DNA from 3 places in the Cohnella sp. LGH genome. Region 1 is predicted to be linked to each of the others. Evidence: predicted binding sites of a transcription regulator. Region 1 holds the regulator's gene; each other region holds the start of a gene.
The links. The regulator LexA, encoded in region 1, represses DNA repair genes until DNA is damaged. The targets are predictions, from matches to a motif close to CGAACATATGTTCG.
Positions count from the first base shown of each region.

Region 1 (3,120 bases):
CCCGACTCACAGCCAAATAGGGCCGCCTGAAATAGTAAAACACCGCAAGCAGAACGTAACACCCGATCGTCACCCAAAACAGCGTCGGATCCTGAAGGAATTTATCCGACCAGGGCTGCGACAACAAAATATAGAACAAAATCAACAATACTAACAGAGAAGGTATTACATAGTTCCGTCCCTGAAACCGGTCAATCTGCGGGGCATTGGCGGCAATCCCCTGTTTGCCTTCTTTTTTGCGCTTTTTGTTGATCTGCTTGGTGTTCTTCGTCACCATTCGTTCCCATGAGCGGGACATAACCTTCCTCCTCGTCACATTACGGACGACGCCCTGAACCTCTAGTTGTGTCGGAACTTCCTCCATCAGCTTGCGGTTCCCTCTGCGTCATCTTGCGGTTTCTTCCGACTGCATATCTATCGTTAATGCTTGATCTGGGGCTGATCGACGACCTCGATCCGATCCAGTTCTTGGCGGAAGTTGCTTTTGAATACCGACAAATATTGTTTGCGCAGACGGTCCCGTTCCGCGACCTCTTGCTCGCTTAAGCCTTCGCTCTTGCTCTTCCGGGATAATTCATTAATACGGTTAATCAACTGTTCCATCTCCATCGGTGTCTCACTCCCCTTTTCGCATCTTCTCTACTTTGCCACTTTCGCCGAGGGCTTGTCAAGAATCAATGCCTTGTCTGGACAAGCTTTGCTTAACCATCAAAAAAAAGACCGGCATAATGATTCGCCGATCTTTCTTGTATCCTCTATATCATCAAGTCAAGGCAATATATTCGCAGGAAAGATCAGCTCTTGTCCGCTCTGCAAAGCAGGAGAGGAAAGCCTGTTGCGCTCCATTAGAACATGGACTGCTTGGCGCGTATCGAGCGCAGGGTCCTTATAGGTACGGGCCAGCTCCCACAACGTATCTCCGCTGTCAACGGAAATTACGATTTCATCGTTCGAGGCAGGCGCCAACTCTCCGGTAGAAGCGAACGAGCGCATCAGCGTAAAGCCGCTGAATAGAAGCAGGAACGCCACGAGCACAAACAGCCCTCTGGCCGCTCTCCAATTCAAAGAGCCTTCCTTATTCTTCACATCGCGATTATATGTCATCTGAGCCGTGTTGTGTGCCTTCGTTGCAGAAATTGCTCCAGTAGAAACCCATGTATGAACCATTCCGCTCACCCCAAACATTTGTTCTGATCACATCGTAACACGAACACATGTTCATGTCAACGATTTCAGGAACGTTCGTTCTCTAGAACGAGTGTTTGTGCGAACTCGGGTTCTGTGCTATAATTTGTCATCATGAGCTATTTTAATAGGGAGGTTTTGGCGTGACCAAGATGTCCAGCCGACAAAATTCCATACTTGAATTTATTAAAACCGAAGTGCGTGAGAAGGGCTATCCTCCTTCCGTCCGCGAGATCGGCGAAGCGGTAGGACTCGCTTCCAGCTCTACCGTGCACGGTCACCTCGATCGCCTGGAGAAGAAAGGTCTGATTCGGCGCGATCCGACCAAACCCCGCGCGATCGAAATTCTTGGCGACGAAGACGATCAGATGCACAGACTTTCGGCTTCCGTTCGCACAGTCCCGCTTGTAGGCAAAGTAACGGCGGGAGTGCCCATTACGGCCACCGAGAACATCGAGGAGTATTACCCGCTTCCAATCTCCATGGTAGGAGAACAGCCGGTATTCATGCTGTCCGTCCAGGGCGAGAGTATGATCGAAGCGGGCATTCATAACGGAGATTACGTGATCGTGCGCCAGCAGCCGACCGCCGTGAACGGCGACATCGTCGTAGCGATGACGGAAGACAACGAAGCAACGGTCAAGACGTTCTACAAGGAACGCGACCACATTCGCCTGCAGCCGGAGAACGCCAGCATGGAGCCGCTTCGCCTCTCCAACGTCAGCATTCTTGGCAAGGTTATCGGCCTGATCCGCTCGCTTCACTAATACTTGGTGATGATTGGCGATCTCGAAGTGTTCGCATAGTACGAGAACAACTATACTTACGCATACGAAAGAACCTCACCCTCCATTTAAGCGGCGATTGAGGTTCTTTTTTTATGCGGGCTGTCCTCGACAGATGCAGCCCAAGAGCCTGAATCCTCGGCTATTTGATTTGATTCCACATATCGTCAAACTAAGTCGTTTGATGTAAAATGATGTGAACATGAAAATATAGCAAATCCCCCATCCGATGGGGAAGTCATCAGGTGATATTGTTGGATAAGATATTAAAAGGCTTGGCCATCGCTACATTTTTGACTGCTGTTATTGCCGGGTTTATTCAGGCAAACCAAACTGACAGCTATGTATCAGAATTCAGATGGGGCATTGCAGTTGCTTGGTGGATCAGCGGAGCTGTTTCCGGCATCGTCTTTTTTGCAATTGGCCTAATTCTGGAATACCAAAGCGAGATATTGCATCGCCTAAGAAACCTCGAGCACGAGGCGAACAAAAATGCCGGTCCTGCCCCTCGACTTGGAAATTCCAAAGCCAGCCTAGATAAACTGTCGGGCTTTAAGCTTTGATATGCAAATCCCCGCCTGGCCACTGGCAGTGCGGGATTTCTTAAATAGAATAGCCCGGGGGTCTAGGCCCCCGGGTTATTCATTATGGGCTTGTTAATCTCGCTGTTGGCAAAAATAAAAAATAAGGGGCGTTTCGGGGGCGACGATAGAATAACCGTCTTAAACCCCTTCCTGCCCCCAAACCTTAAATCTCCTAAACCCCTGATATTACAACAATCTTCCCAATTAATAATGCGTCAAATACTGATCCCGTTCCCATTGGTGAACCTGCGTCCGGTACATATCCCACTCGATTTCCTTCAGCTCGTAGAAGTGGCTGAGGGCGTGGTCGCCAAGCGCTTCGCAGATGATGTCGTCCCGCAACAGCTCGGACAGAGCTTCTTTTAGGTCGATTGGCAAGCTCGGGATACCTTCTTCGATCCGCTCCTCGTCGCTCATCACATAGATGTTGCGATCTACTGGAGGCGGCGTCGGCAGCTTGCTGCTGATTCCGTCAAGACCAGCCTTCAGCAAGGCGGCAAGTGTCAAATAAGGGTTTGCAGCCGGGTCCGGATTACGAACTTCAACCCGCGTGCTGAGGCCGCGGG
Region 1 covers NZ_CP072117.1:2,891,331-2,894,450, reverse strand. Annotated here, with positions in the region: gene J4772_RS12155 (hypothetical protein) at 1-298, opposite strand, end outside; gene J4772_RS12150 (DUF896 domain-containing protein) at 421-609, opposite strand; gene J4772_RS12145 (LysM peptidoglycan-binding domain-containing protein) at 769-1,167, opposite strand; gene lexA (transcriptional repressor LexA) at 1,329-1,952, shown strand; gene J4772_RS12135 (hypothetical protein) at 2,216-2,533, shown strand; gene glnA (type I glutamate--ammonia ligase) at 2,759-3,120, opposite strand, start outside.

Region 2 (3,120 bases), 360 kb from region 1:
GGGGCGGGAGCATGTGGGCAAGTCGGGCGTCATTCGCGACCCGGCCGTTCATACGCAAGTGCTTCGAGGCGTTTTGAACGCGGCAGCCGACATCGGTTTTGAGCTGCAGGGACTGACGTATTCCCCGATAACCGGAGGCGAAGGGAACATCGAGTTTCTCGCCTATTGGCGTCTCGGCTCGGCGGTTGCCCCGAATTCGGCCAAATCGGATACTTCGACCGTTTCGGCTGCGGCGGATGATAAACGGTATGAAGAACTAATTGCGAATACGGTAGAAGAAGCAAATCGGGCGTTTCGCCGCAATCCTTCATAAAAACAAGATCCTTCGCCCGGAGCACCCGGAGCTGCCGAACAACGGTCCGAGCATTTTGCCGCGGGCTGGCGCGCATCTCCGGGTTTTTCCTTGATATTGGAGGAAAATGGCTTCCGATCGCGAAAAGATAATGCAACGGATACAACTAGTCCAGGCAGCGCGGCTCTCCGTAACGGAAGTCGGGAGGCGGTTATGGATAGCGTCGGAGATTGGGTGATCATGCTTGTCGCTGCCATCGTTATGGGATGGTGGATCGTTAGAAGGTTGGATCGCTGGCTTCACGAGCCTCCGGATGCTCGCTTGCGCAAGCTTGCGACCAAAGGGGGCGTCGAAGAGGATGAATACGTCCTCTTGCTGAAGGAGCACGGTTTTCAAGTGCTGTCCGGCAAGCACCGTATTCCGCTTGGAGTGGCCGTGGACAACGGGTCGGTTATGCCGACCCGCCTATATTTTGATTATTTGGCCGAGAAAGACAACAAGTATTACCTGGTGAAGCTCGACCGGCCAAGGCAGCCGATGGAATGGACGGCCAGCGCGCTGCGTGAAAGACTGCTCGTGTATGCGCTGCTGTTTCCGGATTGCCACGGCATTGTTATCGTGCTTCCGCAGGGGCGTCAAATCAAAACAGTGCGATTTAAAGTGGAGGCTGGCGAGAAATGAAAGGACAACGTCAACGCAAAATCCGTGAGTTGATCGGTTCTAGAGAGATCGAAACCCAAGAGGAACTCGTGGAAGCGCTAAGCTTGGAAGGAATGCAGGTAACCCAAGCGACGGTGTCGCGCGACATTAAGGAAATGCAGCTGATTAAAGTCCCGCTGGAGGACGGCCGATACAAATATTCGATGCCGCAAGACCAACGCTACAATCCGGCGCAGAAGCTGAAGCGAGCGCTGCTCGATCATTATTTGGGAGCGGAGTCCGCCGAAAATCTCGTCGTGCTGAAGTGCTTGCCGGGAACGGCGGGAACGATCTCTGCGCTGATTGACGGCATGGATTGGCCGGAAATTATCGGTACGATCGGCGGAGACGACACGACGCTGATTATCACCAAAACGAAAAGCCATGGCGAAGACGTGTTAGAGCGAATTAACGATATGATGAAGTGACCAATAACACGCATTCATCTCCGACTTGATTAATACGGAGATGGATGCGTGTTAGATTATCTTGAATGTTCTTGTTTTGTCTGGTCTTCTTTCCGGATATGTGCTATGATTTGGATGAGTAATGAGAACGTATGATCGCAATGAGGTCGCGAGCCCCCTGTTTCAAACGAGGCAATGGGGGATTGAGACTGTCGAGTCCAAAGGGGGCTTATTATGCTGCGAGAATTAACCATCCACAATTTGGCCGTTATTGAGAATGTATCTGCTTCTTTTCATGACGGCTTTCATGTGCTTACCGGAGAGACCGGAGCAGGGAAATCGATCGTGATCGACGCTTTGACATTGGCGGCGGGAGGCCGAGGCTCTGCAGAAATGATTCGCCATGGCTGCGATAAGGCGGATATCGAAGCGGTATTCGATCTGCCCTCAGATCATCCCGTGTGGGAGACGCTCGGTCGTTTGGGCATCGAGGCCAACCGGGAAGAAACGCTGCTCATTCGCCGTGAGTTGCTGTCTCATGGCAAGTCCACGGCAAGAATCAACGGTCAAAGCGTTACATTGACGATGCTGAAAGAAGCTGGCGAGCACCTCGTCAACATTCATGGTCAGCATGAGCATCAGTCGCTTCTCAAGACAGAGAAGCATCTGGAGTGGCTTGACCTGTTTGCGGGAGAGGAGATCCGCGAGGAGAAGGCGGCTTATCGTCAATTGTATCAACAATATATTGGTGTGTGCAGAGAAAGGCGCGAGCTTGAGGAAAGATCCCGACAAGGCATGCAGATGGTCGATTTATACAGATTTCAGCTGGAGGAAATCTCCGCAGCCAGGTTAAAACCGGGCGAGGATGAATCCCTTGCCGACGAACGGCGCAAACTAGCTCATGCGGAGAAGCTTGCTGAATCGGCAACGGAGGCCTACGATCTGCTTTACGGAACTAAAGGGCTAGTGGCTCTTTCTCGTTCATTGAGCCGGTTGCAGGATATCGTGAAGTTCGATTCCGGAGTGCTCCAACCGTTGCTGGAGCAGCTTCAGAGCGCTTATTACAGCGCGGAGGACGCAGCTTTTCAGCTTCGCGATTATAAGGAAAGCATCGAATTCAATCCTGAGCGCTTAGCGAAGATTGAGCAGAGGCTGGACGTTATTCATGGGTTAAAAAGGAAATATGGCGAGACGATTGAGGATATTTTGAACTATCGGGCGAAAATCCAGGCCGAAGCCGATCAGCTTGACAATAGCGAAGAATTGCTCGAGAAGCTGACCGAGCGGGAAGCACAGCTGGCGGCCGAACTGTATGAGCGCGCGGAGAAGCTGTCGCTGGCGCGCCGAAACGCCGCGAGAGTGCTTGCCAAGCAGATCGAGCAGGAATTGGCGGAGTTGCAGATGGAACGTTCCGTATTCGAAGTGAAGCTTGGCGCAACGGAGCTGTCGGCCACAGGAACGGATACCGCGGAGTTCATCCTGTCGACGAATCCTGGCGAGCCGCCCAAACCGCTAGCTAAGATTGCATCTGGCGGCGAAATGTCGCGCGTGATGCTGGCGCTCAAGGCGATTTTCGCTCGAATCGATGAAATTCCCGTACTCGTTTTTGACGAAGTGGATACTGGAGTCAGCGGAAGAGCTGCGCAAGCCATTGCAGAGAAGCTCAGCTTGCTGTCGAGTCACTGTCAGGTGTTTGCGATCACTCATCTGCCGCAGGTGGCA
Region 2 covers NZ_CP072117.1:2,530,527-2,533,646, forward strand. Annotated here, with positions in the region: gene J4772_RS10295 (TlyA family RNA methyltransferase) at 1-313, shown strand, start outside; gene J4772_RS10300 (hypothetical protein) at 506-973, shown strand; gene ahrC (transcriptional regulator AhrC/ArgR) at 970-1,419, shown strand; gene recN (DNA repair protein RecN) at 1,633-3,120, shown strand, end outside.
Region 2: recN (DNA repair protein RecN) is a predicted target of LexA. The motif match lies at 1,544-1,557, and genes of this name have one in related genera.

Region 3 (3,120 bases), 4.4 Mb from region 1:
TCGCCTTCATGGAAGCCGCCGCTTCATAATGACTGAGAGCTCTCTCCATATCGCCGTCCGCTTCCGCCCACAAGCCGTCCAACAGCCGATGATAGGGGGTCGGAGCTTCGGAGAAAACCCGGCTTTCACGCTTGAGGGCGCCGTCCGCAATCGTATACGTATCGGCGTACTCTCTTTGCCAAGGTCCGGCTCCCACGGAATCGATCAGTCCTCCGGAGATGCTCAGCTTGCCGTCGCGGATGCCGGCTTCGGACACGCTTGGAACGATCACGGCTCCCGGACGGGTAACGAGCTTCCCTTCGTCCCAGCCGGATACCGTATAGGTAAAGGTAGACGTATGCGCCCCGATTCCCAGCGAAGCCCAGACGATCTCCGGCTTGCCGTCTCCGTTCAAATCGCCTGTATCCAGAATCGAAGCCCGTCCGTAGTCCTCCTCGGGGAAAACGAAGCTATGCCATTCGTATTTACCGTCCTGTAAAGCCGCGACAATTCCGTAGGCGTAGCGGGACTCGACGTTCTCGACTAGTCGACTCTCGTAGACGACGGTCGCCCATTCGCGTTTGAAGCCGTCCCCGTCGAGATCGGCCCGGATTACGTTAACCGGATAATCGCCCGGATTGTATTGCTCGGCCCGCGACCGAAGCCAATCGGCGAATTGCTCTTCCGGGAGGGGCTCATTGTCCAACTCGGCCCGCAGCCGCTCGGGTAGAGGGAGCTTCGCTTCTCCTGGCTTGTTCGTTTCAACCGATACATCGGGCGATACCGGTTCGGAAGTAGACGTAGACGCCCCAACCGCCACCGCAGTTTCCGCCTCGGCTGAGGCTAACCCGGTTTCCGTATCCGCCGTTAACGTCCCGTTTTCTTCGCGCGAGTCGCATGCTCCTGCAATTAACAGAGCGCCAAGCAGGGCAGCCGCTCCGAGCCGTTTCCACTTCAAGTCGATCATAGGAAAATCAATCCTTTTTACTTTGTTATGTAACAAACGTTCGAGGAGGTCGGCAGGTTCATTTTCGCGAAGCGGCTCAAAACCTGTGATATAATCGGTCTATATTGATCAATCCGCGCAGCGGTTGCGCGAATTGCTAACGGAGAGGACGAAGCCGTGTTGAAGACGTTGGTCATCGCGGAGAAACCCGATATGGGCCGCAATATTGCGGCCGTAATCGAGCCGAAAGCGCAAAACAAGCGCTCCTATCTGGAGGGCGAAAACTATATTATTACCTGGGCGATCGGTCATCTGATCGGATTGGCCGAGCCTGATCTCTACGACGAGAAATACAAGAAATGGAGATTTGGCGATCTGCCAATTATCCCGGACGATTTTAAGCTGCTGCCGAACCCTCGGACAAAGGATCAACTGCAGGTGATCGCGGATTTGGCGGCGCGCAGCGGCGATCTGGTCAACGCATGCGATGCCGGGCGGGAAGGGCAGCACATTTTCTCCTTGATCGTCAGGCATCTTGGTTTGCGGCATCCGGTAAAGCGGCTGTGGATTTCCGACCTGACGGCGGAGACGATTCGCAAGGGCTTCGACCAGTTGAAGGACAACACAGAGTACGCCAACTTGACCCAAGCGGCCCGCGCGCGGAGCGAGGCGGACTGGTTGATCGGAATGAACGGCTCGCGCGCGTTCACGACGAAGCACAACGAGCTGCTGTCCGTCGGGCGGGTGCAGACGCCGGTGCTGGCGCTGATCTACGACCGGCAGAAGCAGATCGAGTCTTTTGATTCCCTGAAGTTTTACGAGATTACGGGCATGTTTGAGCAGGACGGAGGTATCGCTTATAAAGGCAATTGGCAGGGCGACAGGCTGACCGATCCCGAGAAGGCGAAGGCCATTGCCGACAAAGTGCGGGGCAAAACGGGAGCGATTGCGAGCTACGAGGTCAAGGATACGAAGGAGTATCCCTTCAAGCTGTATGACCTGACGCTGCTGCAGCGGGAGGCGAACGGCAAGTTCAGTTTCTCCGCGAAAAAGACGCTCGACGTCGCGCAGGCGCTTTACGAGAAGCACAAAGTCATCTCTTACCCGCGTACAAACTCGAACTATGTGAATGCAGAGAACATTCCGGAGATGCACAAGATTTTGGATGCGATGCGGAATTCTCCGGATTACGGGGAATTCGTGAACGGCGCGAACAAACGGTTTGTTCATGCGAACAACAAGAACGTGTGCAATCCGGCCAAGGTCGAGGACCACCACGCGATTATGCCGACGATGAGAAAGCCGCAAGGGCTCAGTCCGGACGAGCGCAAGCTGTACGACCTGATCGTCAAAAGATTTCTGTCTCACTTCTACCCGGCGGCGGAGTACAAGGTGCATACGGTACTGACGGAGGTCGAGAAGGAGACGTTCAAGACGACGGTGAAGCAGCTGCTGTCTCTTGGCTGGAAAATCATTTACGCGGGAGACGCTCCGGCCTCCAAAGGCAGCGCCAAGGAGAAAAGCAAGGACAAGGACGACGGGGCTGCGGAGGAAGAGGAGCAGGAGACGGACGCGCCGTTCGAGGTCGATCCGCAGAAGCCCGTCGTTTGCGCGGACGCCGAGGTCAAGGAGAAGGAGACGCAGCCTCCGAAGCCCTATACCGAAGGAACGCTGCTGAAGGCGATGGAAAGCGCGGGCAAGCAGATCGAGGACGAGGAGCTGCGCGACGCGATGAAGGATTCGGGACTCGGCACTCCCGCGACGAGAGCGGCGACGATTGAGCGGCTGAAACAGGTCGGCTATGTCGATATGCAGGGCAAGCGCATCGTCATTACGCCCAAAGGAAGAACAGCGATCGAGCTGATTCGCGGAGCGGGCGTCGAGCTGCTGACTTCGCCGGAAATGACCGGCCACTGGGAGCGAAGATTAACGGAGATCGCGCGCGGACAGGCTTCGGCCGATGTATTCATGGGCAACGTGAAAAAGTTTACGAGGTTAATTATCGACAAGGTTAACGTTCAGCGTCCGGCCGCGAGAAATGCGTTCGCCAGGCCCGAACCTCCAGCGAAGGGGGCGCGTGGCGGCAAGAAGGCCTCCGACGGCGGAGAGTCGGGCGGTTCGGTTGCCGTCGCCGCGAAGAAAGCGCCGGCTAAGCGGAAAGCTCCGGTCAAAGCGTCTTCCGCAGAGCAGAGCGG
Region 3 covers NZ_CP072117.1:7,390,647-7,393,766, reverse strand. Annotated here, with positions in the region: gene J4772_RS30510 (hypothetical protein) at 1-946, opposite strand, end outside; gene J4772_RS30505 (type IA DNA topoisomerase) at 1,106-3,120, shown strand, end outside.
Region 3: J4772_RS30505 (type IA DNA topoisomerase) is a predicted target of LexA. The motif match lies at 976-989, and genes of this name have one in related genera.